2 regions of the Brevibacillus sp. SIMBA_040 genome follow, and region 2 is predicted to be linked to the other one. Evidence: predicted binding sites of a transcription regulator. Region 2 holds the regulator's gene; the other holds the start of a gene.
What was found. The regulator LexA, encoded in region 2, represses DNA repair genes until DNA is damaged. The targets are predictions, from matches to a motif close to CGAACATATGTTCG.
Positions count from the first base shown of each region.

Region 1 (15,079 bases), on a different contig from region 2:
AATAATGGCAAAAGATAAAATTGTATTGGCCTATTCGGGCGGTTTAGATACATCTGTAGCAATCAAGTGGCTCCAAGAAACATACAACTATGATGTTATTGCAGTTGCACTGGATGTTGGGGAAGGAAAAGACCTCGACTTCGTTCAGAAAAAAGCGCTGCAAGTGGGTGCTTTAAAATCGATCGTAGTGGATGCAAAAGAAGCATTTGCTGAGGAGTTCGTTCTGCCAGCATTGAAAGCAAACGCGATGTACGAAGGCAAATACCCATTGGTATCCGCTCTGTCGCGTTACCTCATTTCTCGCGTATTGGTTGAAATCGCTGAAAAAGAAGGCGCTGTTGCGGTTGCGCACGGTTGCACAGGAAAAGGAAACGACCAAGTTCGCTTCGACGTTTCTTTCACAGCATTGAACCCAGATATCAAAATCGTGGCACCAGTTCGTGAGTGGGGCTGGACGCGCGATGAAGAGATCGAATATGCGAAAAAGAACAACATTCCAATTCCGATCGACCTCGACAATCCATACAGCATTGACCAAAACCTGTGGGGCAGAAGCTGCGAGTGCGGCGTACTGGAAGACCCATGGGCAGCGCCACCAGAAGGTGCTTACGATCTGACCAAGTCCATCGCGGATGCGCCTGATCAGGCAGAAGAGATCGAAATCACGTTTGTACAAGGGAAGCCAACAGCACTGAACGGGGAAGAGCTGCCATTGTCCGAGCTCATTTTGAAGCTGAACAAAATCGCTGGTAACCACGGTGTTGGCCGTATCGACCACGTAGAAAACCGCCTGGTTGGTATCAAATCCCGTGAAGTATACGAAACACCAGCTGCAACTACATTGATATTGGCTCACCGTGAGCTGGAATTCTTGACGCAACCGCGTGAGGTAGCTGCGTTCAAGCCAATCGTGGAGCAAAAATTGGCGCAAGTGATCTACGAAGGACTGTGGTTCTCGCCAATTCGCAATGCGGTTCAAGCATTCATCGAAGAGACACAAAAACACGTAACAGGCGTAGTACGCGTGAAGCTGCACAAAGGACATGCGATCGTCGTAGGCCGCAAATCCGCTTCCTCGCTCTACAGCCATGAGCTGGCAACCTACAATGCTGGCGACCAGTTCGATCATAAAGCAGCGCTCGGCTTTATCAAGCTGTGGGGTCTGCCAACCAAGGTATATGCGCAAGTAAACGAAGGTGTTCTGCACGAAAACATAAACACAGACATCAAGATTTTGGATGAAAAGGATGCGATCAAGCAATGAAACTCTGGGGAGGACGCTTCACGAAGCCGACGAATCAGCTCGTAGAAGAGTATACTGCTTCTATTTCTTTCGACCAGAAAATGTGGCGACAGGACATCGTCGGTAGCCTAGCACATGTAGCTATGCTGGGTAAGTGCGGCATCGTACCGATGGAGGAAGTCAGACAAATCATTGCTGGTCTGAAAAAGGTGAAAGACAAAATTGAGCGTGGGCAGGCAGAGTTCCTGGTTGCTCACGAAGATGTTCATATGAATATTGAAAAGATGCTGATTGAGGAAATCGGACCGGTGGGGGGCAAGCTTCACACCGGCCGCAGCCGCAACGATCAGGTTGCACTCGATATGCACCTGTACCTCAGAGAAAAGCTGATGGAGATCATCCAACTGGCGATGTATCTGCAGGAAGCATTGATCGAGCAGGCCAATCAGCATCTGGATACAGTAATGCCTGGTTATACCCATCTGCAACGTGCGCAGCCGGTATTGTTTGGCTACCACTTGATGGCGTATGTATCCATGCTGCAACGCGACATCGAACGCATGACAGAAACCTGGAAACGGGTGAATGTTTTGCCGCTTGGCGCAGGCGCATTAGCAGGTACTACTTTCCCGATCGATCGTGCATTTGTGGCGGAAATGCTGCAATTTGACGGCATCTATCAAAACAGCATGGATGCGGTAAGTGATCGTGATTTTATCGTGGAATTTTTGGCTGATTCCTCGCTGGTCATGACGCACTTGTCCCGTCTGTGTGAGGAATTGGTTATTTGGAGCAGTCAGGAGTTTTCCTTCGTGGAGCTGGATGATGCGTTCTGCACGGGCTCCAGCATCATGCCGCAGAAGAAAAACCCGGATGTGGCGGAATTGGTACGCGGAAAAACAGGGCGTGTATACGGCAATCTGTTTGGTTTGCTGACAGTTCTGAAGGGCTTGCCTCTTGCCTACAACAAAGACATGCAGGAAGACAAAGAAGGCATGTTTGATACGGTAGCGACGATTCATGGTGCTCTTGCCTTGTTGACTCCGATGATTCAGACCATGCAGGTGAGAAAAGATCGGATGCGTCAGGCAGTGACCAACGATTTCTCCAATGCAACTGACCTGGCAGATTATCTGGTTCGCAAGGATATGCCTTTCCGTCAGGCTCATGAAGTAGTAGGCAGAGCGGTTCTGTACTGCATCGAGCAGCAAAAATATTTGCTGGATATGTCATTGGAAGAATTCCAAGGCTTCTCTGGTGTCATCGGTGCAGATGTATATGATGCACTGGCGGTAGAGACAGTAGTCAACGCTCGTAACGTATTGGGTGGAACGGCTCGCAATCAAGTAGAAACGCAAATCGCTTGGTATCGCGAGAAGCTTGTCGACACTCACGCATGGGTAGACAAAAATAGTCAAAAAGTCATGATTGAATCTTTGATTGATGTTGGGTCACCGGCGTGATATAGTAATACTTAATAAACGGATAGGCGATTCGCCTGCCCGTTTATTTTTTTGTACAAGCGATAGTGTAAAACGCAAAAAATGCCGAACTCCCCCGAGGAGCGCGGCATTTTTAAAATAAAGAGCTACCCGTTTACAGCGACATACGCAAAATTTGCGCCACATCTTCACTCGACAGCTTTTTGAAGTTGCCGATCAGTCCATATGGTGTCGCTTTTTCTGCCATCAGCTGCAGATGCTGGTCATCGATCTCGTAGTCTGCCAAACGGGTAGGGGCACCGATTCTGGCAAAGAACGCCTCAGTTGCAGCAATTCCTTCCAAAGCAACCTCGTCGTCTGTTTTTCCAGTAGGATCGACATTCCATACTTCTACGGCAAAACGGACAAAGCGCGCGACGTTTTCACGATACACATAGCGCATCCATTTCGGGAAGATGATAGCCAAACCGCCACCATGCGGAATGTCATAGACTGCACTTACAGCGTGCTCAATAGAATGGGTAGCCCAATCTGTTTCCACCCCTACAGGCAGCGTGCCGTTCAGAGCCATGGTTCCGCAATAGAGAATATTGGCGCGCGCATCGTAGTCTTCCGGATTTGCCATTACGCGGTCTGCGTTTTCAATGACGGTTTTCAGAATGGATTCTGCGAAACGTGTCTGCAGTGGTATCTCTGGTGTATGGGTGAAATATTGTTCAAATACGTGCGACATGATATCGCTGATACCGTAGATGGTTTGGTCGCGTGGAACGCTGAACGTATTTTCAGGGTCTAAGATAGAGAATGTAGGGAAAGTCGTAGATGCTCCATGCTTTTCTTTTGTATCCCAATTGGTTACGACACTACCTCTGTTCATTTCAGAGCCGGTTGCAGCAAGGGTAAGGATAGTTCCCAAAGGAAGAGCTTCCGTAGCCAGTGCTTTGCGCGTATAGAAATCCCATACATCGCCTTCGTAAGGAACGCCGACAGCGACAGCCTTGGCTGCGTCGATGACACTTCCGCCACCTACTGCCAAAATCCAGTTGACGCCTTCCTGGCGGCAAAGCTCAATTCCCTTTTTGACAGTGCTGAGGCGTGGATTCGGTTCTACGCCGGATAGCTCGAGCACGCGGCAATCAGCCTCTTGCAGAAGGGAGAAGACTTTTTCATAGAGGCCTGTACGCTTGATACTGCCTCCTCCATAAACCAGCAGGACGGTTTGACCGAGTTGCTCGGCTTTTTCTTTCAGCATGGACAGCTGGCCCCGGCCAAAAATCAATTGCGTAGGGTTATGGTAGACAAATGGATTCATCATGCATGCTCCTTTCCACAGTTCACTCGTAATCATTGTAACGAACAGAGTAAACGGATGCTAGCTGGCGATGTGCTGCCGGGACTTTCTGCACAAATCGTGTCGGTTTGGAGCGAATTGAAGCGTTTTCGACAAGAAATGAGAGATTTAGTGGATTCCATCAGCGAATGAGGGTGGTATAATAAATAAGATGGATTTTCTCGCTGTTTTTAGGCAAGGTTTGGCAGCGGGTGAGAAAGAGATGAGGGGAATTGTCGATTTGCCTTGATTTAACGGCGTTTTCGACAAGATACAATAAATCAGGATCAAGAAAAAGAATGGATCTGACAATGTAGGATGTGATTGACTTGATCGAAATGTTTGACGTTTGGAAGACGTATCCAAATGGTACAAGTGCGTTAAAAGGTGTAAACATTCGGATTGAAAAAGGCGAATTTGTGTATGTGGTGGGTCCCAGCGGTGCAGGGAAATCTACTTTTATCAAATTGATGTATCGAGAAGAAAAGCCGTCAAAGGGGCAGATTTTCTTGGGGGGCTTCAATGTCAGCCGAATCAAGGAACGCCAGATTCCCACAGTCCGTCGCAGTATTGGCGTCGTATTCCAAGATTTTAAACTATTGCCAACGCTCACCGTATTTGAAAATGTAGCTTTTGCGATGGAAGTAATCGAGAGCAATCCAAAGCAGATCAAGCCTCGTGTGATGGACGTATTGGGGTTGGTCAAGCTGAAGCACAAGGCCAAAATGCTGCCGAACGAGCTATCTGGGGGAGAGCAGCAGCGTGTAGCACTGGCTCGCGCATTGGTTAACAATCCAGGCATTATTATCGCCGATGAGCCGACAGGAAACCTCGACCCAGAGACTTCCTGGGAGATTATGAAGCTGTTTGAGGAAATCAATCAACGGGGAACCACTGTCGTCATGGCGACGCATAACCGCGAAATTGTCAACACGATGAGAAAACGGGTCATAGCGATCGAAGCTGGACAAATTGCCCGTGATGAGCAGAGAGGGGAATACGGTTATGAAGATTAGAACGCTAGGGCGCCATGTCCGTGAAGGGGTCAAAAACCTCGGGCGGAACGGCTGGATGTCGTTCGCTTCAATCAGTGCCGTAACGTTTACCCTGTTCATTCTCGGTGTATTTCTCGTATTGGCTATGAATGTGAACTTTTTTGCTCAATCGGTGGAAAAGCAGGTGGAGATTCGGGTATTTATGGCGGATCTCACTACAAAAGAAAACCTGCAGCAATTTGAACAAGATGTACGTGCTTTAGATAAAGTGGAGTCCGTCCAGTTCATCTCCAAGGATGAAGGCTTAAAGCAGTTCCGCGAAAGCATGGGGGACAAGGCTTATCTTTTTGACGGATTAGAAAAAGGAAATCCGCTTCCAGACACCTTTGTCGTTAAAGCAAAAATGCCTCAGGACACGGCAGTCTTGGCAGCTCAAATCAAGCAAATGAAAAATGTCAGAAGCCTGAACTATGGTGAAGGCACAGTAGAAAAGCTGTTTGCAGCAACAGATACCGTGCGAAACGTAGGAATCGGCTTCATCATCGGGTTAGGCTTCACAGCGATGTTTTTGATTGCCAATACGATTAAGCTGACGATCGTTGCACGTCGCAGAGAGATTGAAATCATGAAGCTCGTTGGGGCAACAAACTGGTTTATCCGCTGGCCTTTCTTTGTTGAAGGGCTGCTAATGGGGATCACGGGTGCGCTAATTCCAACCGTTATCCTTGGAGTAGGCTACTATTACCTGCTCGACGCCATCAAATCGAGCTTTGAAGCAACTCAACTATTTACACTGTTACCATTGTTCCCGCTTGTATATCAGGTAGCACTTGCTTTGCTCGCAATCGGTGCGTTTATCGGGATCTGGGGAAGCTTGGTGTCAGTCCGTCGTTTCTTGCGGGTTTAATATTTAGAGAACGTGGGAGGAGTATCATGAGGAAGAAGGTTCTGCTAACACTCTTGATAGCCGGTCTGGTGGCCGGATCTGTAATCCCGACAAACGTAAGCTGGGCAGCTAGTAAAGCATCTTTGGACAAGATTAATCGGGAATTAAAAGAGATACAAAAAAAGAGAGATCAACAAAAGCAACAAGTAAAGCAAACCGAGCAAAAAATCAGCGCCGTACAAAAGGAACAAAAGGATTTGCAAACGGAGCTGATGCAGATTGATTTGCGTCGTAACGAGACGCAAAAGAAGCTGGACAAGCTCGAAGTGCAGATGAATGAAACCACGGAAAAGGCAGCGCAAGCACAGGATAATTTGGATGAGGCAAAAGAACGCGTAGCACAGCGGGAAACCTTGCTGAAAACGCGCGTGAAATCCATGTATGAGCGTGGAAAGGTTTCTTATCTAGACGTGCTTTTGGGCTCGTCTGATTTCGGAGATTTCCTCACGCGCATGGAAGGGCTGCAGCTGATTTTGGAGCAGGACACCCGCATCCTGGAAGACAACATGCGTGACAAAGAAACGATTGAAGTGAAAAAGAAAGAAATCGATCATCAATTGACCGTCTACGCTGGCATGCTTGATGAAGCGGAAAACCTCAAGGCTGAGTTGGACAAGCAGTACAAGCACAGTCTGGTGGTCAAGGCAGAGCTGAAGAAGAAAGAATCTGCGCTGGAAGAAGATTTGGAGCAATACGGTCAACAGCTGATTGCTCTGACCAAAGCAGAATCAGAAAAGTATGCTGAACGTGTCCGTGCGATGAGCAGCAGTAGCAGTGGATACAAAGGTGGAAAGCTGGGACTTCCAGTCGCTGACGGACAATTCCGTTTCAGCTCGGGCTTCGGGATGCGAACAGACCCGTTTACAGGCAGGTCAGCTGGGCATAATGGAGTAGACATGGCAGCACCAAAAGGAACGACGATTATGGCAGCAGCCAATGGAGTAGTGATCTTTGCCGGATACTCTAATGGCTTTGGCAATACGGTAATGATTAAACACAGCTCTGAGATTACAACTCTTTATGGACACATTCGTGAGGGCGGAATCAAAGTTTCTGTGGGACAATCTGTATCAAAAGGACAAAAGATTGCTGAGGTCGGCTCTACTGGGCGATCTACCGGAAATCACGTTCACTTTACCGTTTATAAAAACGACGTTGCTGTCAACCCGATGCCGTACCTGAAATAGCGAGGTGTACGGCCAGACAAATATTGCTAGCCGGAGTTGCATACAATAGCAGCATAACTTTTCACCGGTAGCACAAAGGATGGTGACGTAACAGTGAGATGGAAAGGGCGTACCGTACTAGCGGTTGTACTCATCTCGATGGTGGCCAGTAGCTTCTTGACCATGGCGATGATGAAGACTTCTGCTAGCGCTAATGCGAATCAGAACGGGGCACTTACTGCATCGAGCAATAAGCTGTTCCAAACAACAGGGGCAGAATATCCTCAGGAGTTCAAAAAGCTGTACGAAGCTTTTTCAGCCATCAAGAAGGAATACATCCAAAATGTCACCAACGATCAATTAGTAGAGGGCGCAATTGGGGGCATGGTAGGCTCCTTGGAAGATCCATACAGTGACTACATGGACCCACGCTCTGCAGAGCAATTTACGTCTACTCTACATTCCACGTTCCAAGGGATCGGAACGGAAGTTACGCTACAAAATGGACGGGTAACCGTCGTTTCTCCATTCAAGGATTCTCCTGCAGAACGTGCAGGTCTGCGGCCAAATGATCAAATCCTGAGCGTAAACGGTGAGTCGCTTGAGGGCTTGGATCTGAATCAGGCCGTCATGAAAATTCGCGGACCTAAAGGAACGAAGGCCGTTTTAACAATCGCTCGTGCAGGTGTAGCTGAGCCAATCACGATCGTGTGTGTACGCGATGACATTCCGATTGAGACAGTGAACAGCCAAATTATCGAGAAAAATGGCGTTAAGGTTGGCGTCATTGGAATTACCCAGTTCTCTACAGAGACAGCAAAACACTTCAAGGATCAATTGGCGTCATTGGAGAAAAAAGGCATCGGTGGATTGGTTATCGATGTACGCGGAAACCCAGGCGGCTACTTGCTTGCGGTGAAGGAGATCGGCGAGATTCTCGTTCCGAAAAAGGGAATCATCGTCCAAATCGAGTACGGAGCTGGCGGACAGCAAAAAGAAGAGTACCGCTCGACGACTGACGCAGCCAAGCCGTATCCGATTTCTCTCTTGATTAACGGCGGAAGCGCAAGTGCTTCAGAAATTCTCGCAGGCGCTTTGCGTGACAGCGGAAACTACAAGCTGGTAGGCGAGAAGAGCTTTGGTAAAGGTACAGTCCAAAGCACCATGGAAATGGCGGATAAGAGCCAGCTGAAACTGACGATTGCCAAATGGGTTACGCCAAAAGGCGAATGGATTCATAAAAAAGGAATCGAGCCTGATTTCAAAGTAGAACAACCGGCATATTTTAACGCCGTTCAGCTTCCTGCTGATAAAGAATTGTCTCGTGACATGGCAGGCAATGAAGTGAAAAATCTGCAATTGATCTTGGCCGGATTGAATCTATCGCCAGGACGAGATGATGGTTACTTTGACGAAAAAACAGAGCAAGTAATCAAGCAGTTCCAAACCTCGCACAAGCTGCCAACGACTGGCAAGGTAGACGCGGCTACTCGTACACAATTGGAGGAGGGCTTGCGCAAAGTCATGCGTGACCCGCAAAACGACCTGCAATTGCAAAAAGCGATTGATGTTGTCAGCCTAAAGCAGCCAAAATAATCCATAGCACACGAGGCAGGGAATTCCCTGACTTTCGTAGAAATGGTAACCACGGTAAATTACATGCCGTGGTTTTTCTTTTTCCATTTGAGGTGAGGCAATTGGCGATACAGGCAGATATGCTCTCCATTGCATATGGATTTGCTGCATTTTTTCTCAATCCAATCTTTTACGTATTTCTGATCTTCATTTATCTGCATTATCGAAGGCAGATGAATCTGGAAAGACAGTTGTTTGCGGCCCGTATTCAGTCACCACTTCTTTCTACGATTCGGTCGGTAGGAATGGGATTGGCAGGCGGTCTATTGATTTCCGTGCTGGCCGCAGGACTCGGTGTGGTTGTACAGGCACAAGACTTATGGATTTTATGGGGCCTCGCTCTGATTATGGCGCTCATACGTTTACGGTTTCTCTGCTTTGCCTACGCGGCAGGCTTGCTGACAATTTTGCATGCAATCGCGCAGGTTTTCCCAGGGGTATCCGATGTAGCGGGAATTGGCACCGTCTGGGAGTTGCTTCGTCAGGCGAAGCCATTGCCACTTTTGGCACTCGTTGGGATTATGCATTTGATTGAAGCGATGCTCGTACGTTGGAACGGTGGTCGTGATGCGTCGCCACTGTTTGTAGAAGGGCAGCGCGGCCGGATTGTAGGTGCGTATTTACTTCATTCCTTTTGGCTGACGCCATTGGTGCTGTTCGTCCAAATGGAGCCAGGGGCATTGAGTGGAGCGCTTTACCCAGGGTGGCCTTTCTTTTCACCGGGTGCAGCTTCGTTTGCTCTAATGCTGCTGCCGACTGTGACCGGTTTTTCGGACATGACCCAGACGATGACTCCGCGTATGAAAGCAGAGAGAATCGCGGGGCAATTGGCTGTTTATGCGGGAGTATTACTGGCTTTGACGGCACTGGCGGTGTGGTTCTGGCCGCTTCTGTTAGTAGCAGGACTGTATGCGCTTTTTGGACACGAAGGCCTGTTTTTCCGAAGCCAGTCCCAGGAGAGAAAACGGTCGCCGTATTTTATACAGTCTTCACGAGGAGTCAAGGTGATGGGAGTCATCCCTGACACACGAGCAGAAGAAATCGGAATTGTACCGGGAGAAATCATTGTCAAGGTGAATGGTATCCCTGTCCGTAACAAAGAAGATTTGTATCCAGCGTTGCAGGCCAATTCAGCCTTTTGCAAAATGGAAGTACTAACGCATGACGGGGAACTGAAATTTGTGCAATGTGCTGTTTATGCAGGGAATCATCATCAATTGGGTATCATCGTGGTTCCTGATTCGACGACGCGCGTTTTTGTAGACTTGAAGCGAGCGAGTGTTGTGCAGCTGATCAAGCAAAAGCTGGAAAAGCTAAACATCGGAGCATAGGCGAAGAGTGGGAGAGATTGGACACCAGGATAGGGTGTCTGTCTCTCCTTTTTTCGATAAAAAATTCTTTCTCGAATTACCTATCTATTCGCAAAACTAAATGCAAAGTTGTGCGTCTGAATGTAAGAGGAAAAAAGAGGGAGTGAAATAGGCTGTGTCGATGATGAAAAAGCCTGTTCTTTGTGTTCTTACAACAGCGTTAGTGGCAGTGAACTTATATACGGCACCATTTGCCTGGGCGAGTACAGAAGCGCGTATGGTTCAAATGGCTCCATGGAGTGCTCAGGCAGTGGTTGCTGTTCCTGTGCAGGTGTCAAAAGGTGTGCAGCAGCTCGTGCGTTTAGTCCCCGAGCTCACCAGTCGACATGTCATCTTTGGTGGTGATGTGGATGGACCGGGGGTGAGTGGGGTCCAGGTAATCTTTTCGAAAACAGCTGTGCGAGATGAAAACGCGAAAGAGGATAAAGCAATCTTTGATCCACAAACAGGGAACCTCTTGGTGTTGGATTTGCAGCCGAATACACTGACGAAGCCTGCTTTCCCAACTGACCAGGTAGCCAAAACAAAAGCTCAGGCTTTTGTAACGGGATTACTTCCCCCTGGCCATGCGTATCAGCCAAGAGATGTGACACGTGCTGATGACCTGTTGACTGTCAGGCTGGTACGGAAGCTGAACAATGTCGCTCTGGATGACGATTACGATGCTATGGTCAGCTTTGATCGGGCTGGAAGAATGGTGTCGTTCCGTACGTTTGATGGCAGGCTGTATGAGAAAATCAGTCTGACTTCACTCCCCTCGCCACAGCGTGTCATCTCTGCATCGCAGGCTTTGCTTCGATTCAAAGAGAGCAAACCGTTGGAGCTGGTGTATCTGCTCCCCGAGGTACGTCAGGGAGAGTCTCCGGATGAAGCAAGTCTGGCCTATGTCGTGAAGGATGGCGTCATCAATCGGACGTTCTCAGGAAGTGCGTTGGATGCTTTCAACGGAAAAAGGCTGATCGAGTCAGTAAATACAGTCAAACAGCCTGTGCAAACCATCAGCATGACAGGAACAGGTGAAAAATGGATCGCACAGACAAACGACCAGGCTGGTGAGCTCATCAGATCATTAGTACGCAAGGAGACGGACAAACTGCCGCTTGCGACATTTACGGAGAACTACGGTGATGGACAGGAAAGACGCTTATTTATCTGGGGGCAATTTGATGAAGGGACTAAGGATCAGGATAAACAATACATGATCGGTCAATTTGCACGTGGCAGCAGCAAGGATAAGCGTCTCCATGTTCTCCTGGAGACGAACGCCAAGACAGGACAATTGATGAGGCTGGTAGTGAAGGACGGGAATGATCTGAATATCCAAACCGATAAAAAGCGTGACTGGAGAGAGGCGGAGGCGCTGTTAAAACGCTTAATTCCTGCTGGAACCACTCAAATGCGAATGAAAGACGTAGGCGACACCAATTACACGCTCATTACTGCTGATCCTCTTTTGAATGGCATTCCTATTTATCAGGCAGGACAGCAGAGCGAAGAAGGTATGTACACCTTGAAGATGAATTCTTTCACGGGAGCATTGGAAGAGCTGACCTTGGTATCACCTTCTGTACTGCGTGCTCCTGACAAATCAAAGGCAATCACAGAACAAGCGGCTGTTGATCAATTACTCAAGGCATATCCGCTTGAGCTGACCTATATTCATCAGACAAACGTGCAAACCGGTGAAGTCACTTGGAAGCTAGGCTACGATCTGTCTTTCCGCCAGACGCGCTCTCATTGCTTCTGCGGCGGTGAAGCTAAGGTGGATCAGACCGTTTATGTGGATGCGATAACAGGGAAGGTTATTGTGAAGGAATAAAGCAGTGAGATGTGAGAGTAAAAAAAATAAGCCGCGGCCTCCTGAAAAAAGAGGGACGCGGCTTTTCTATTGCGATATTATGCGTTTGCTTCAAAGCCATTGATTTGGTTTAATGCGACCTTTTTGCCATCCTCAAGCACGAACTCTACGAGACCGTTTTTCATGCTGACGGCTTTGATGATACCCGACAGGCTGTTAGTAGAGGTCGATCCATCTGAATTGGTTTGACCTTCGTTATAGGTAACCGTATAGCCGATCATCTGCGCGTACTGGAGAGAGTTGCTCATGGTCTTGCTCTCTGGCTTGACCGTCATGCCAACAATTTTATCCAGATTTACAGTAGCCCCGCTTTCCAGCTGGAATTCGGCGGTGCCATTTTTCATCGAAAATCCGCTAATGACGCCATTTACGATCTCGTCTACTTCGGTGATGTCGTCAGTAGTAGAAGGATTACCATCCTTGTCTACATTTTTGGTTACTTTGTATGAAATATCTTTACCGATCATCTCGATGAATTTCAGGCTGCTGTCCAGAGCACTACCAGTCATGCCTTGCGACTCAAGACCCTTCACATTTGCGAGTGGGATTGGGTTGGATTCACCAGCCATTCGGAAAAAGATTTTTCCGCTATCCATATAAACTCCCTGGAGGACGCCTTTCTTGGTCTGCGTGGAAGTCTCGCCTGTGAGCTCGTCCTTGGTCGTGAGCGAGTAAGTAGCTGTACGACCAGCCAGTGCCTCATATTTCTCCAGCGTCAGCATGCTGTTGTTGGATTGCTCCATGAGGGAAGTCATTTTCGTAATTTTTTCAACCATGGTCATCATGCTTGTTTGCTGAATAAATTGGGAGTTATCCATCGGAGACATCGGGTCCTGATGCTTCAACTGCTCCAGCATTAGTTTCATGAAGGCGTTGGAGTCGAGCTCTGTTGTGAACTCCTTTTTGCCTTTATAGCTCATATGTGGTTGGACAATGTTATTTTTAACGGTGGTTCCGCTATCTGACATGAGAATCCTCCCTGAAAGTGGCGAATCTATCAATACGATGCGTATATATGCTTCCTGTTTCATTATCGGTAAAACTTGGCTTGTGATGAAGACAAACATTTGTTCGAATTTCCGGCTTATAATAGCCGTAATTGTGTTATAATGGAAATAGAAACAGTTATGCAACGAGGAGATGAACGAGGGAATGGAGCGTTTTGAATTGGTATCGGAGTATCAACCGTCCGGTGACCAGCCGACTGCCATTGCCGAGCTGGTAGCGGGCATTCAGGCCGGGAAGCGACACCAGACATTGCTGGGTGCGACAGGTACGGGAAAGACCTATACAGCAGCCCAAGTGATTGCTCGGGTGAACAAGCCGACACTGGTGATGGCGCACAACAAGACATTGGCTGCCCAGCTGTGCGCGGAGTTCAAGGAATTTTTCCCCAATAACGCAGTAGAATACTTCGTCAGCTACTATGACTACTATCAGCCAGAAGCATACATTCCCCAATCGGATACGTTTATTGAAAAAGACTCCAGCATCAACGATGAGATCGACAAGCTGCGCCACTCTGCCACCAGTGCATTGTTTGAACGGCGCGATGTCATTATTGTCGCATCTGTCTCCTGCATCTATGGTTTGGGTTCACCCGAGGAGTACAGGGAGCTGCTCTTGTCCTTGCGTGTAGGCATGGAAAAAGGACGGGATGAGATTTTGCATCGTCTGGTCGATATCCAGTATACACGCAATGACATCAACTTCACCCGCGGTACTTTCCGCGTACGCGGTGATGTTGTAGAGATTTTCCCTGCATCCCAGAGTGAACAGGCGATCCGGGTCGAGTTTTTTGGTGACGAGATCGAGCGCATCACGTCTATTGATGTTTTGACCGGTGAAATTCTGGGTCAGCGTGATCATATTGCCATTTTCCCAGCCTCTCACTACGTGACTCGCGAGGAGAAGATGAAGCTGGCAGTGGAAAGCATCCAGGCTGAGCTGGAAGAGCGACTTGCCGAGTACCGTGAAGCAGGCAAGCTGCTGGAGGCACAACGACTGGAGCAGCGCACGCGATACGATATCGAAATGATGATGGAAATGGGTTTTTGCTCCGGAATTGAAAACTACTCGCGCCATTTAACAGGTCTGCCTGCCGGGCATGCGCCATACACGCTCATGGATTACTTCCCGGATGACTACCTCGTGATTATGGATGAGTCGCATATGACGTTGCCGCAGGTGCGCGCGATGTATAACGGCGACCGTGCCCGCAAAGACGTGCTGGTAGAGCATGGGTTCCGCCTGCCGTCTGCACGGGATAACCGTCCGCTCAAATTCGAGGAATTCGAAAAGAAAGTGAATCAGGCGATTTACGTTTCCGCTACACCAGGTAATTATGAACAAGAGCACTGCCCTGAAGTGGTGCAGCAGGTTATTCGTCCAACAGGGCTGATTGACCCGACGATCTCTGTCCGTCCAATCAAAGGCCAAATTGACGATTTGATCGGTGAAATTCATGCGACGATTGCCAAAAATGAACGGGTGCTGGTAACGACTTTGACGAAGAAAATGTCGGAGGACCTAACAGACTACCTAAAAGAAGTCGGAATCAAGGTACGTTATCTCCACTCGGATATCAAAACGATTGAGCGGATGCAAATCCTGCGCTCTCTGCGCCTGGGTGAATTTGATGTTCTCGTCGGGATCAACCTGCTGCGGGAAGGCTTGGACTTGCCTGAGGTATCTCTGGTAGCCATCCTTGATGCAGATAAAGAGGGCTTTTTGCGCAATGAGCGTTCCTTGATTCAGACGATTGGCCGTGCAGCCCGTAATTCGGAGGGACGTGTCCTCATGTACGCGGACAAAATGACGGATTCCATGACGTCTGCGATTCGTGAGACCGAGCGCCGTCGTGCGATTCAGGTCGCTTATAATGAAAAGCATGGTATTACACCGCAAACGGTGAAAAAAGCAGTTCGTCAAGTGATCGAGGCTACCAAGGTAGCGGAGGAAAAGGCAGATTATTTGCCACACGCAGACTTCAAGAAAATGCCGAAAAAAGATCGCCTAGCGGTCATAGAACGGATGGAAGAGGAAATGAAGGAAGCGGCGCGCAATTTGATGTTCGAGCGCGCAGCAGAATTGC
Region 1 is NZ_JAWRXI010000024.1:62,666-77,744, forward strand. It holds gene SB752_RS28315 (argininosuccinate synthase) at 5-1,264, shown strand; gene argH (argininosuccinate lyase) at 1,261-2,706, shown strand; gene SB752_RS28325 (iron-containing alcohol dehydrogenase) at 2,840-3,997, opposite strand; gene ftsE (cell division ATP-binding protein FtsE) at 4,345-5,031, shown strand; gene ftsX (permease-like cell division protein FtsX) at 5,021-5,917, shown strand; gene SB752_RS28340 (murein hydrolase activator EnvC family protein) at 5,944-7,143, shown strand; gene SB752_RS28345 (S41 family peptidase) at 7,237-8,718, shown strand; gene SB752_RS28350 (PDZ domain-containing protein) at 8,820-10,088, shown strand; gene SB752_RS28355 (hypothetical protein) at 10,249-11,946, shown strand; gene SB752_RS28360 (flagellar hook assembly protein FlgD) at 12,024-12,953, opposite strand; gene uvrB (excinuclease ABC subunit UvrB) at 13,138-15,079, shown strand, end outside.
Region 1: uvrB (excinuclease ABC subunit UvrB) is a predicted target of LexA. The motif match lies at 13,046-13,059, and genes of this name have one in related genera.

Region 2 (15,079 bases):
CCATTGGTTGCCTTTTCCGTAAAAGAATGATTCGCTTTTCTCTCCTCACTGCTATGTTTGCTATTACAGTTCCAGTTGTCAGTCTGTTGAATAGTATCGGGAGACAAGAAGGGAAAAATGAGTTTGAGCACCTGATACAACAATTGGCGAACATGGAAATGTGGTCGATTTATGTATGGATCGGCTATGCATGTATTCTGCTCTGGTGGGTTTACCTTTTCAAAAATAACAAAAATGCGAAGGCAATAGAAAGCAGCTGACAGAGACAGGAGGAACAAGATTGAAGAACAAACGAGTCAAGCTTGCTCTCTTATTGCTGGTCGGTGCACTCCCGTTTTTCATATCTGAATACCAAGCTTCGTTTTCTCATCCAATAGATGCACTCATGAATGTAAGCCTGAAACAAACAGATGAGCTCTATCAGGTGAAGCAAGTGATTGTATCATCGAAAAGAAATGATGAGGTCATTTTCTTTTATCTAAATAAGGATGAATCAATTACAGCTGCTTTCGTTTCCAAAGGCTTGTTCGGCTGGAAGAGCGGACTTCAGGTCACTGGTTCATCGAGCAAAATCTCGAATGTGGAAACAAACCGATTCGCTACAAGTCATTTATCTGTTTCAAATCGTGTAAAATTTGGTTTAATAGCTTCGAACGACATTACAGATATCCGTGTGGATGAGGAGCAAGCTACTATTTTACCACTTGATTTTTATGTCAGCAGCAGCTCTCCTGAGAAAAAAATCAAATTGTGGTATGCCATCTCCGATGAATTTAGCCAGAATAGCAAGCCGGAATTTATCAACGCGCAGGGCGAAATTATGGTTGATTAAGAAGACTTGATGCGCAGCATTGACGATTGGGAAACGAGGGGAAGTGATTAAATGCTTATTCATGTCGATGTGGTTTATGTCCTACTCTATGATCAGGAAACAGACAAAGTCCTTGCTGTGCACAATGAACAGTTTTGGAGTCTTCCAGGTGGCAAGAGAGAGCAAGGCGAAATGCTGAAGGATGCGGCAATACGTGAAGTAAGAGAAGAAACAGGACTGGACGCTCGTGTTTATGATATTGTCCATGTCAGTGAAAAAGTCATCAACGACCATCACGCGACCTTTCTTACGTTTCGAGGAGAGATAACAGGGGGGAGTAATAGGAACAACAGACTCAGAGATTCGAGAGATAAAATGGCTGACCCTCACTGAGGTAGAGGAACTGATGCCCTATTTGGGCAAGGTTCGTGAGCTTTTGAAAAACCATGCCGATTACAGAGTGGAAATGTAGGTAATAAGCATTCAAGAACCAATACAAAAAACCTCGTGACCCGAGTAAAAGTCTACGAGGTTTTTGTTTTTCCAAAACGCGCAAACAGCTCTGAATCGGAATGGGTTTCCAGGTCTAAGAGAGCTTGATAAGGATCGTCACCTGGTATTTGAAAATAACGGGTAAACGCTGGTTCCGTTTTCGTTCCTTGCTCTTTTAAGAGTCGAATATCACGATAAGCGTCCTGACCACCTACTGTCAATAAACGTGCTTCCATATCCATGTGGCGATACGCATTTTGCTTGATGACGGGAACGGGCTGGGCGAATATTTCAAAGAAAAAACCAGTGGCATAAAAAGAAATGACGCTTGTCTGGATGTCCGAGACGATCAGGCTCATCTCCGTGTAATCTTTATGGCCTCCAAAATTCGCGCGTACTTTTGATTCCAAGTGATCGAGATCATGACATTCACAAATAATATCAAGATCACTGCCTGAAACATCAATGTCTAAAGGAATCGTACCGGCGAGCACCGGAGTGTAGGGTTGAAGAAGCTCCATAATTCTCGTTTCGGTTATCGCATGCCATGCTTGCTGCTGGCGAACAGTACCAGTACGTAAATAAGTAAGATCATGCCAATTTCTCATGAGAGTACCTCCATTTCAACGATTAAAGGAATGGAATGAATCAGGGCAGTGGGGCAGGACAGTTAATTGTAACTGTGTTAGTGATAGAGTGCAACGAATTTACGAGTCACTCGTATATGTAACTGAGAGGAGTGCAGAGAATGGATATTGTTCTATGGATTATTGTCATCGCGTTGTTTGTCTTGAGCATCGCAGGAATTTTCTTGCCTGTACTGCCGGATACGATTTTGCTTTGGGGGGGCTTTTTGCTCTATCACTTTTTCATCGCTGACCCTGGAGCAGGCTTACCCGCTTCGTTTTGGTGGGGGATGGCCGTACTGAGTGTACTTTTGTATGGAGCAGATTTGCTGACCAATATGTTCTTCGTAAAAAAATACGGTGGCTCCAAATGGTCGTCTATGGCTGCTGTGGTAGGAATTATTTTAGGCATCTTCTTATTTCCGCCGTTCGGGATGTTGATCATGCCATTTGTACTGGTCGTATTGGTTGAACTACTGATACAGAAACAGTCCGTAGAAAAAGCGATCAGAGCGGGGTTTGGCTCTTTAATTGGTTTTTTAGGCAGCGCCGTTGTCAAGGTCGTGCTGCAGGTTGCCATGATTATTTGGTTTTTCATTGCAAAGTAGAGATGAGCAGAGGGCTGTAGCTGGTAGTAACGGCATACTAATTCGTTGCAAAAACAAAAAGGACAGCCTCGGCTGCCCTTTTTTTAGTGAATGAGTCTGTACACACCAATGACTTTACCCAGAATGGAAACGTTCTCCAAAATGATCGGCTCCATAGTCGCATTTTCTGGCTGGAGACGGAAGTGATTCTTTTCTTTGAAAAATCTCTTGACCGTCGCTTCGTCCTCTTCCGTCATGGCAACGACGATATCACCGTTATTAGCAACATGCTGCTGACGAACAATGACGTAATCGCCATCCAGAATACCTGCATCAATCATACTATTCCCGGAGATGCGAAGCATGTACACCTTGTCCGATGTCACGATGTTTTCTGGCAGAGGGAAGTACTCTTCTACATCCTCGATCGCCGTAATAGGCAGACCTGCTGTTACTTTACCGATTACTGGTACACGAACTACGGAGTCTTCAAAATTGTCTTGAAAACGATCTTCTTCGGAAAGGAGCTCAATTGCGCGAGGCTTGGTAGGGTCTCTGCGAATAAGTCCTTTCTTTTCAAGGCGTGCCAGATGCCCGTGAACGGTAGAGCTGGAAGCGAGTCCGACAGCTTCACCAATTTCTCGTACAGAAGGTGGATATCCCTTGTCGCGAACTTCTTTTCGAATGAAATCAATTATGGCTTGCTGCCTGCTGGATAATTTCGACATATAAGACACCTCTATTTTCTCGAACATGTTTTCCTATATTATACCATGGGAGCTTGCGTTCGACAAACATAAGTTCGATTATTTTGTTGACATGAACGTATGTTCTCATTTATGATGAAAACAAGAACAAGGAACGTATGTTTGCAGGGGGAGATTATGATGAACGTAATGACCGTACATAACCATTTTGAGGAAAAAGCAGCTCGCCGCGTGCGATTCGGCATAACCAGAGGACAGGCTATTTTATTCTTGGCGACTTTTGCTCTCTTTTTTTACTTACTAACCGAACTGGTGTTTGCTTCTAGCCCGGCAGCAGAGCTTCATATCAAGGAAGTGACGGTTCAATCAGGTGATAGTCTGTGGAGTATCGCTGTTCGTCACCAAGAAGAAGCGAAAATGGATGTAAACGAACTCATCCTCGCGATTAAAAAGGCAAATGATTTACAGGGTGTTCTCATTTATCCTGGTCAAACACTCATCATTCCAGTGTCAGAGTAGCACTCCACTGCTTGCGAGATACCCGTGATATGCTATAATAGAGCAGCATTATTACAGATTGGGAGGAACCAGCATTGGTATCTGACGCAGAAATTAAACGTATTAACGAATTGGCTAAAAAATCACGCGAGGGTGGTTTATCCGACGAAGAAAAGCTGGAACAAAAAGCTCTTCGCCAAAAGTATATTGATGCGGTGAAGCTCTCGCTAAAATCCAATCTAGATTCGATTCGTTATGTGGAAGACCTTGAAGAAAACAATCCAAAACAGTAAGATAACAGGTATGAATACAACAGACATCCTTGCATGACGCCAGGGTGTCTTTTTGTTCCAAACGACTGTTTCGCCGGAGGGAGTGAAAAGGAGGATGGGATGGGTAGCGGTAGCTGTTGGTGGAGCGTTGGGGTCACTTTTTCGTTATGGACTCTCATTACTGGCTAATCAGCCAGGTCTACCACTCGGAACATGGCTTGCCAATGTTCTTGGCTCCTTTTTGATTGGACTACTTTCTGTCTGGGGGAAAGAAAAAGGAATCCTCTCACCAGAGCTGTATTTATTATTTGCAACTGGCGTGATGGGTGGATTCACAACCTTTTCTACATTTTCGCTGGAGGTCGTCTCTTTTTGGGGGGATGGTCAATTCTTCAGAGGAATTGTTTACGTCCTCGTAAGCTTGGTGGTCGGCTTATTTTCTTGTGCAGTTGGAATATGGCTTGCAAGGCAGTTTCAATAATGACTTTGGTAACCAACCGATGATGTGAGAGGGGGGATGGGTATGAGTACCCAACATCGTGAATATGAGCGGGAACAGAACAAATTGGACGAAACAATCGCTGTGATTGAGACGGAAATAACGCAGCTGCGAGAAGAAATTCGTGAAGCGACTGATGACTACGTGAAACAGGTTGTGAACTATAACAAAGCCAAGGACCTGCGTTATCTTGAAGATCATGGTCGTGAGAAGCCGTATTTTGGCCGCGTCGACTTCATGAAGGACGAAGTATATGAGGTAGATCAGGTTTATATCGGAAAACGGGGAATTGTTCGGACCGATACGTTTGATTCGGTTGTTGTCGATTGGCGAGCACCGATTGCCAGCTTATACTACTCTGGTGAAAGCAAGGATGCCTTTTATCGAATGGGTAGAGAAATTGTCCGCGGCGAAGTGACCTTAAAACGGAATTTTGCTATCGACGATGGAAAAATAACAGGAATCTATGACGGTGCCGTGAAAGAGACGATAAACCGTGAGATGGGAGATCCTGATGATTTTTTGCAAGAAGGTTTCATTGATGAGTTTCTGGCAGCCAACTTAAATCAAGCAAACGACAGCAGGCTAAAAGACATCGTAGCAACTATTCAGTCAGAACAAAACGATATCATTCGTGCGGAAAAGGACAGACCTCTCGTCGTTCAAGGGGTAGCAGGAAGCGGGAAAACAACAATCGCCCTTCATCGATTATCGTATCTGATTTATAACTACCAGGATTCGATGATGTCCAAAAAGTTTATGGTATTCGCACCCAACAGGATGTTCTTGGCTTACATATCGGAGGTTTTACCTGAGCTTGGCGTAGATGATGTACAGCAAGCCACTTTTGTCGATTGGGCAGCACGCTTAGTCAAGCCGCTTTTGCCAAAAGGGTGGAGAATTATTAGCCCGGATAAACCCTTGCAACTGTTTTTTGAAGAGGGCCAGGATGAGAGGCAGCAGGAGATAGCGCGGCATCGTTTGCGCTTCAAAGGCTCACTTGCTTGTCGAATCGCTTTGGAAGGATATATCGATCATATAATTGAAACGAGAATTCCATTTAAGAAATTAAGCTTCCTTTACAACAAAACGAAGCAAGTATTTTCTATTCCCGGTGATTTTATTCGTCAAAGCTTCTTGGAGCACTTCTCCAATATGCCATATCATCGGCGCTTGGATGCCCTGCGAAAACATCTCAAGCAAGAAATGAACAAGCTGTTGTTCTCGCATTTGCGTGAGAAGAAAATCGATCTTGATAAGACAGGCTTGGCGAAATTCGAAAAAATGCTGGAGCAAATATTAGATACATATTTGACTTCCTTCCCCCGTTTGGAGACATTCGACGCGTATCGCGAAATGATCAGTAATGAAGAATTGCTTCGCAAGCTGGTGCCGACCGAGATTAGTGACAACATCATACATGATATTGTGGAATCTTCAGAGGCTTTATTCTCCGAGGAGCGTATTGAAGCGGAGGATATCGCGCCACTTCTCTTCTTACATCATTTGATTGAAGGAATGAACAAAGCAGAGCATTTTGATCATACGGTGGTGGACGAAGCCCAAGATTTGAGTGCGCTGGAAGTTGCCGTTATTGCACTCGCAACCAAACGACATTCGTTGACTATTGTGGGTGATATTGCTCAGGGAATTCATAGCTATCGCGGAATTCACGCATGGGAAGAATTGACCCAAGGAATTTTCACAGAGCTTAAGCCTTCCTATTACACGCTTTCACAAAGCTACCGCTCTACGATTGAAATCATGAAGTGTGCCAATGAGGTATTGCGACAGATTGAATTGCCAGAAACTGTTCTCGCAAAACCAGTGCTGCGGCATGGAGAATTGCCGATTATGATAACTCCTGCATCCCGGAGCGAGCTGCATAAAGATATGGCAAGTAGAGTAGAGGGATTTACATCTGAGGGCTTCAAAACGATTGCAATCGTGACAAAAACGATTGGTGCCAGTAAGAAACTGTTTAAAAGCTTACAGGAAACGATTCCGGAACTGACCTTGCTCAGTAGCAAAGACAATCAGTTTCCGGGCGGAGTCACTGTGATGCCGGCGTATTTGACCAAAGGCTTGCAGTTTGATGTCGTTTTTATTGTGGACGTGAATTCGTATCTGGATAACGAATGGGATGCAAAGCTGCTCTATGTTGCGATGACTCGTCCAGTCCATCGCTTGGTCATGAGCCATATGCAGGGAAACGAGCTGCCTCTGTTGCGAGAATTGCCTGGCGAACTATATAAAAGAGAAGAAGCATGACAGAAAACACCCCCTGCTGACACAAGTCGCAGGGGGTGTCGCATTACACTTCTTAGTGATCACCAGTGTTTCCTTTGGAAGGGTTGGTGATTACGAAGCCTTCTTGTGGCAGAAACAGGTAATCGAGGATAATGCCATCGAGGAGAGGCTCGTCCTTTTTCACGATTACATCAATTTCTTTGTCAGTGGAGATTACTTCGTCCTCTTCAGTTGGCTTGTCCAAAGCCAGTCCATAATGAGCGTGATCGCCATGCGCGTGTGTAATGTAAACGCGCAGTTTCAAATCCTTGTCTTCTTCTTGTTCCATAATGGTTGTTAATTGTTTCGCTGCATTGCGCGTAATTTTAACTTTCATGGGGCAAGTCTCCTAACGTATGTAAGTGTCTCTCTTTCATATTAGCAAAGAGGGAAATACAGATGCAATGTTGAAAGTGTTTGATATCTGTATAGAAAAGGGGAGAAAGACGATCATGAAGATAGATTTACGCAGCGATACGGTGACCAAGCCTACCGAAGAGATGATACGGGCGATGGCAGAAGCAGAAGTAGGCGACGATGTTTATCGAGAGGATCCAACCGTCAATCGCTTAGAGAATATAGCTGCAGAGCGTCTCGGCAAAGAGGCCGCCCTTTTCGTTACAAGCGGTACGCAAGGAAACCAGGTAGCTGTTCTCACGCATTGTGTGAATGGGGATGAAGTCATTCTGGAGGCAGACTCTCATCTTTTTTATTATGAAGGGGGAGCTATGTCAGCACTCGCTGGGGTGCAGCCACGAACCATTCCTGGTGTGCGTGGGACGATGCGAGCGGAAGACGTGGAGAAAGCGATTCGCGGCAATAATATTCATTTCCCACGAACGAAGCTGATTTGTCTGGAGAATACGCATAATCGTGCAGGCGGTGCTGTAAGTACAGTTGACCAGATGAAAAGTATTTATGAGGTTGCTCAAAAATATAACGTACCGGTGCATTTGGACGGGGCCAGGCTCTTTAATGCCGCAGTCGCTCTCGGTGTAGATGTGACAAAGCTATGTAGCTATACCGATACAGTTCAAATTTGCTTGTCAAAAGGCTTGAGTGCTCCTGTTGGCTCTATCATCGCCGGAGACCGTGATTTTATTGAGGAAGCCAGATGGTGGAGGAAAAAACTCGGAGGCGGGTTGCGCCAAGTAGGCTACATTGCAGCTCCAGGTATTCTCGCATTGACACAGATGACGAAGCGACTTGATGAGGACCATGAGAGAGCGAGGCAACTTGCAGAAGGCCTTCGTAAGCTGTCTCTACAAGTGGAGCCAGTTGAAACGAACATTGTTTTGGTTTATACCGAGTCGATTTGCGAGTCTGCTGTTGACTTCCTGAAGCGCCTGGAGGGCAAAGGGGTACTAGCTGTTGATTTTGATGAATACGTGATTCGCTTTACAACACATCGGCATATTACGGAAGAGAATGTCACGCGCGTGCTTGAAATCGTGGAGGACCTTCTTGAAGCAGTGGCATCCCCTCAATGAGGGAATTTAAATAAGCGTTCTAAAAATGACCAGTTTGTGTTTCGAAACTGGTCAACTGATTTCAATGACCCGGTCAATTTCCTGGAAATGTTCAAGGATAAAACAGCTGGCGGAAAAGACTTTATATATACATCGATTGAGCGTTAAAAAATGCTGCCCCTGCCTCGTATTTTCATGAGGGAGGGGCTTTTGTGTGCAGTAGCGTGTGTAAATACGAACCTCCAAAGAGATACTATAGCTATCCAACCGAGGGGAAAAGAGGGATCAGATGATATCGGCAAAAGATCGCGAGCGAATTCAGAGCCAGATGAAGCGAGATGAGAGCAGAATCGTCAATATCGTATTGAATGATACACAGCAAGTAGCAGGTGAAATTGACAAAGCCACCCACCAAGGTATTTACATGGTGGATGGCCGTTACTATGGGTACGAAGACATTAAAGAAATCAACGGCTTGTATTAGCTCAGTAATTGTAAATGTCCTTATAGGTGAGTAGGGAAAAAGTGTCGCAGCGCATCGGGTAATTCCCTTTGCCACAGTCCCCAGACGTGATTGCCCGGTTTTTCTGAGTACGACAAAACTGCCTGCTTTGTGTGCAAGGCTTCTTTTGCTGTTCGATTCCAGTGAACGAAATCAAAGGTGCCCATATGCGTTTCCACAGCTGTTTCATCGAGCCCGACAACCATCCAAAGATGCAGCCAGTCTAAAGTGGGGTGTCGATCGATTTCATCCAGGGTGGTTTGAAAAAAGGCTCCCGATAATGCCAGTACGTTTGTCAATAACTCGGGGTTGTCCAAAGCAAGATGGAGAGCAACTGTACCGCCAAGAGAATCTCCAGCGAGAACTCGTGAAGCTGGATCGCGCCGGACAGGATACCGCTCTTCAATAAAAGGGACGAGCTCTTGCGTGAAAAAGCGTTTGTATGCCGCATTTCTTGCGCCGACAGGAGAGTATTCACTCGTACGTTTGCTTCTGTCAACAGATACACCCACAATGATAAATGGTTCCATTCCTTCTTCCAAAATGAGCTGGTTTGCAATGGTCGCAATTCGGCCCATGGTGAAGAAATCATTTCCGTCCTGACAGTAGACAACAGGATAGGAAAGGAGCTCGTTATAACCAGGTGGCAGGTATACTTTGACGGAGCGGGGAGCGTCCAGATGAATACTCGGTACTTCTTCTTTCATGATCGTTCTTTTTACATAATCAGACATCGGTTCCCGCCTCCTGATTTATTAAAAAACAAAACTAACCCTTGAAAAAAACTGATACAGCTTATATAGTAAATGATAACAGAGAGGAAATAAACCCTGTAATATCAATACTATAACACATTGAACAGACGCATGTCTGCAGTATAACAGGGTGGTGCAAACGGCGCTGTAAGCCCTTTCTTGCACGATATAAATTTTCTTCTTCTAACCGGGTTCCTTCCGACACCTTTCGCGAATGCTGTTTTCCCGAGCACCTGCTCAGTTGGACGATTAGCAAAGGTGGTTATGGAAGCCCCTTATTCCAGTGACGAGGTGAATGTGATGAGCGTAACCACTGCTGTTGAACAAACAGAGAACAACGCCCCGCTGCAAATTCTTGCACCGGATGGAACGGTTGTTCGTCCTGACTTGATGCCTAAGCTCTCCGATGATGAATTGCGTGATTTGATGCGTAAAATGGTATTTACCCGTGTTTGGGACCAACGTGCGATCAGCTTGAACCGCCAAGGTCGTTTGGGCTTCTACGCGCCAGTTGCTGGTCAAGAAGCGAGCATGATCGGTTCTGAAGCAGCATTGTCCAAAGAAGATTTTATCCTGCCAAGCTACCGCGATATTCCACAAATGGTATGGCATGGATTCCCAATGCATAAAGCATTCTTGTATTCCCGTGGCCACATTGAGGGTGGAAAAATCCCTGAGGGTGTTAATGTTCTGATGCCACAAATCATTATTGCGGCACAATGTACACAAGCAACTGGTGTTGCAATGGGTTACAAGCTGCGTGGTGAAAAACACGTTGCAATCAACTATTTTGGTGACGGTGCAACTTCCCAAGGTGATTTCTATGAGGGTATGAACTTTGCAGGGGTATACAAGCTCCCAGTTATCTTCTTCTCTCAAAATAACGGTTATGCGATTTCCTTGCCGTTTGAAAAACAAACAGCTTCCGAAAACATTGCGATCAAAGCAACTGCTGCAGGTATTGCTAGCGAGCGTATTGATGGTATGGACATCATGGCAGTTTACTACTCTGTTCAAAAAGCGAAAGAACGCGGTGTGAACGGTGAAGGCGCAACCCTGATCGAAGCACTGACTTACCGTTATGGTCCTCACACAATGGCTGGTGACGATCCAACCCGTTACCGTACTGGTGAAGAGCAAAGCGAATGGGAATTGCGCGATCCTTTGATCCGCTTCCGCAAGTTCCTCGAATCCAAAGGACTCTGGAACGAAAAAGACGAAGAAGCAGTTATTGAAGAAGCAAAAGCAGCTGTAGCAGATGCGATCAAAAAAGCGGATGAAACGCCGAAAATGAAAGTATCCGAGCTGATTGATGTAATGTTTGAGACACTGCCGCCTGCACTCGAAGAGCAAAAGGCAGAATTCCTGGCGAAGGAGTCGAAATAAGCCATGGCACAAATGACAATGGTTCAAGCCATTACGGATGCAATGCGCGTTGAACTCAAACGCGATGAAACCGTACTTGTCTTCGGTGAAGACGTAGGAAATAACGGCGGTGTATTCCGTGCAACAGAAGGTCTGCAAGCTGAGTTTGGTGAGCAGCGTGTATTTGACACACCACTCGCTGAGTCTGGAATCGGCGGTTTGGCTGTCGGCCTTTCCATCAATGGATTCCGTCCGGTAGCAGAAATTCAGTTCTTTGGTTTCGTTTTCGAAACATTTGACGCAGTAGCTTCCCAATCTTCTCGTATGCGCTACCGTTCTGGCGGTCGTTTTTCGAGCCCGATCACATTCCGCTCCCCATTCGGTGGCGGTGTGAAAACGCCTGAGCTGCATGCTGACTCCCTGGAAGGCTTGATGATGCAAACACCAGGTTTGAAAGTTGTTATTCCTTCCAACCCTTACGATGCAAAAGGACTTCTGATTGCTGCGATCCGCGACAACGATCCAGTTGTTTTCCTGGAGCACATGAAGCTGTACCGCTCATTCCGTCAAGAGGTTCCAGAGGGCGACTACACAATCGAGCTGGGTAAAGCAAACGTAGTGAAAGAGGGTACAGATGCTACCATCATCACCTATGGTGCTATGGTGCATACCAGCCTGAAAGCTGCAGAAGAAATCGAGAAAGCACGTGGAGCAAAGGTAGAAGTAATCGACCTGCGTACCATCAGCCCACTCGATATCGACACGATCGTTGCTTCTGTGAAGAAAACAAACCGCGCAATCGTGGTACAAGAAGCACAAAGAACATCTGGAGTAGCCGCAGAAATCATTGCTCAAATCAACGAACGTGCGATTCTTCACCTGGAAGCGCCAGTGCTGCGTATCACATCGCCAGACACTGTATATCCGTTTGCTCAGGCAGAAGATGTTTGGCTGCCAGACGTGAAGCGCGTAATCGATGGTTTGAACGGGGTACTGGATTTCTAATCAGAATTGGACATAATGGCGGAAAAGTTGAGAGCTTTCCGCCTTCTTTTGGGCAATTTGGAAAAAACAGGTTGAAAATACGGCGAAGTGTGTATAAGGAGGAGATACTGTGAGTCGTTTTACATTCAGACTCCCGGAGCTCGGTGAGGGTATCCATGAAGGCGAAATCGTCAAATGGCACGTAGCGCCAGGGGATTCCGTAGAAGAAGACCAAGTCATTATGGAAGTACAAAATGACAAAGCGGTAGTAGAAGTTCCATCGCCAGTAAAAGGGAAAGTTCTTGAACTGAAAGTTACCGAAGGAACGGTTTCCGTAGTAGGCGATCCTTTGATCGACTTTGATGTGGAAGGCGAAATTCCTAACCTGCCAGATCATGGACATGGTGATTCACACGCTGCAGAAGCCGCTCCAGCGCCTGCAGCTGACAAGATGGAACCAGGCTGCGATATTGGCTCCCAAGTGAGTGCAAACGCAAACCAAACATTGGAAACACCAATGGCACAAGCGACTGCAACAGCTGTTGCGGCGCCGATTGATCGCAAGCATGTACTCGCTACACCTTCTGTTCGCAAATATGCACGTGAAAAAGGCGTTCAGCTGGCATCTGTACCGGGTACAGGCAAGCTGGGTCGCATCACACGTGAAGACGTAGATCGTTTTGTATCCGGTGGCGCAGTAGCAGTATCGGCACCTGCAGCGGCTGTAGGAGCAGAAGCAGCGGCTCCAGTAGTAGCTGACGCATCTGCAGCAACTGGTGTAGCACAAGCGGCAGCAGCACCAGTTGTTCACTACACAACACAAGCGGGCGAACTTGAAGAGCGCGTTCCACTCAAAGGTATTCGCAAAGCAATCGCAAAAGCAATGGTTAAATCCGCTTACACAGCTCCACATGTAACAATCTTTGATGAAGTAGATGTAACTGCTCTTGTGGCTATGCGTAAAGAAGCTAAACCTCTGGCTGAAGAGCGCGGAGTGAAGCTGACTTACTTGCCAATGATCGTGAAAGCAGTAGTGGCAGGACTGAAGAAGTTCCCTGAGCTGAACGCGTCCATCGATGATGAAAAACAAGAAGTTATCTATAAAAAGTACTACAACATAGGTATCGCAGCTTCGACAGATGAAGGCTTGCTTGTACCAGTAGTAAAAGCGGCTGACAGCAAGTCGATCTTCCAAATCGCTGGCGAAATCAGCGAGCTGGCGAAGAAAGCACGCGACCGCAAAGCGAGTGCGGATGAGCTGAAAGGCTCTACCTTCAGCATTACAAACATCGGTTCTGCTGGCGGTATGTTCTTCACTCCAATCATTAACTATCCAGAGGTAGCTATTCTGGGTGTGGGTCGTATCAGCGAGAAACCAGTTGTGAAAAATGGAGAAATTGTGGTTGGCCAAATGCTGCATCTCTCTTTGAGCTTTGACCACCGTTTGGTTGATGGCGAACCAGCACAGCGTTTCGTCAACTACGTGAAGCAGCTTCTGGAAAACCCAACGCTGCTCGTCATGGAGGGGTAATCAGCTATGGTAGTAGGTGAATTTACTACAGAAGTAGATGTTCTCGTAATCGGTGCAGGTCCTGGTGGTTATGTGGCTGCTATTCGTGCCGCCCAGATGGGAAAAACCGTTGCTGTTGTAGAAAAAGCGGATATCGGCGGCGTATGCTTGAACGTAGGCTGCATCCCATCCAAAGCAATGATTCACGCTGCTCACACATACGAACACACGCAGCATACAGAGTCCATGGGTATCACGATGGAAAATGTAAAAGTGGACTTTGCCAAAGTACAAGAGTGGAAAAGCGGCATCGTGAAGCAATTGACTGGTGGCGTTGGCTCTCTGTTCAAAGGGCACAAAATCCAAGTCATCCCTGGTGAAGCATTGTTCGTTAGCGAAAACGAAGTTCGTGTATTCCACGGCTACGACGTTAACCGTTACCGTTTTGAGCATTGCATTATCGCTACAGGTTCCCGTCCAATTGAATTGCCTGCTTTCCCATTTGGCAAGCGCGTACTGTCCTCGACAGAAGCTCTATCTTTGACTGAGCTGCCAAAAAGCCTCGTTGTAATTGGCGGCGGCTATATTGGTATCGAGCTGGGTACTGTTTTCGCCAAGTTTGGAACCAAGGTAACCATTTTGGAAGGCTCCGATCAAATCCTGCCTGGCTTTGAGCCTGATATGCCACGTCTGGTTGAGCGCAAGCTGAAAAAGCTGGGCGTTACCATCAATACGAAGGCACTTGCCCAAGGAATGGAAGAAACCGAAAATGGCGTAATCGTAAAAGCTGAGGTAAAAGGAGAGCAGCAGCAAATCGAGGCAGAATATGTACTCGTAACTGTTGGTCGCCGTCCTAATACAGATGAGCTCGGCGTGCGAGATATTGGCATGAACCTGACTGATCGTGGTCTGATTGTCGTTGATAAACAAGGCCGCACGAATATCCCGAACGTGTATGCGATTGGTGATATCGTAGCTGGTCCAGCACTTGCTCACAAAGCTTCCTACGAAGGTAAGGTAGCAGCGGAAGCAATTGCTGGTCACCCGGCAGAAGTTGACTACAAAGCAATTCCAGCGGTTGTCTTCTGCGATCCGGAAATTGCGAGCGTAGGTATCAACGAAAAAGAAGCAAAAGAAAAAGGCATTGGCTATGTAGTAGGTCGCTTCCCATTTGCTGCAAATGGCCGTGCACTGTCCGTCAATGCAGGTGAAGGCTATGTGAAGCTGATCGCTGAAAAAGAAACGAATCTCGTATTGGGCGCACAAATCGTCGGTCCTGAAGCATCCAATATCATTGCAGAAATTGGTTTGGCGATCGAAATGGGTGCAACTCTTGAAGACATCGAGCTGACCATTCATGCGCATCCTACATTGGGTGAGGTAACGATGGAGGCAGCTGAGCTTGCATTGGGTCGTCCGATCCACGTAATGAAGTAAAAAGCTTGCAATCGCTCGGAAAAAGCCTTGTACCTTTGATGGTGCAAGGTTTTTTTCTTCCACATCTTACCCTTTCCACCTGTTCTTATATAATGTAAAATAGTGGGAGACAAAAGTTGGGTGGGGGCCTGGCAGCATGGAAAATACGAGTAAGATGATTGATGACTTGCGCCAAAAGCTAGAGCGAGCAGCTAAAGATGCTGGTTACAATTTTCTTGACCCAGAAATTGTTCGTATCAGTCAACAATTGGATAAGTTAATCGTTGCACATATGAT
Region 2 is NZ_JAWRXI010000010.1:89,539-104,617, reverse strand. It holds gene SB752_RS18150 (hypothetical protein) at 281-832, shown strand; gene SB752_RS18145 (NUDIX hydrolase) at 884-1,204, shown strand; gene SB752_RS18140 (DUF4269 domain-containing protein) at 1,336-1,911, opposite strand; gene SB752_RS18135 (DUF456 domain-containing protein) at 2,052-2,537, shown strand; gene lexA (transcriptional repressor LexA) at 2,621-3,244, opposite strand; gene yneA (cell division suppressor protein YneA) at 3,401-3,742, shown strand; gene SB752_RS18120 (DUF896 domain-containing protein) at 3,817-4,014, shown strand; gene crcB (fluoride efflux transporter CrcB) at 4,109-4,474, shown strand; gene SB752_RS18110 (HelD family protein) at 4,517-6,763, shown strand; gene SB752_RS18105 (HesB/IscA family protein) at 6,816-7,118, opposite strand; gene ltaE (low-specificity L-threonine aldolase) at 7,234-8,271, shown strand; gene SB752_RS18095 (hypothetical protein) at 8,540-8,734, shown strand; gene SB752_RS18090 (alpha/beta hydrolase) at 8,755-9,486, opposite strand; gene pdhA (pyruvate dehydrogenase (acetyl-transferring) E1 component subunit alpha) at 9,808-10,893, shown strand; gene SB752_RS18080 (alpha-ketoacid dehydrogenase subunit beta) at 10,897-11,877, shown strand; gene SB752_RS18075 (dihydrolipoamide acetyltransferase family protein) at 11,987-13,387, shown strand; gene lpdA (dihydrolipoyl dehydrogenase) at 13,394-14,803, shown strand; gene SB752_RS18065 (aspartyl-phosphate phosphatase Spo0E family protein) at 14,940-15,079, shown strand, end outside.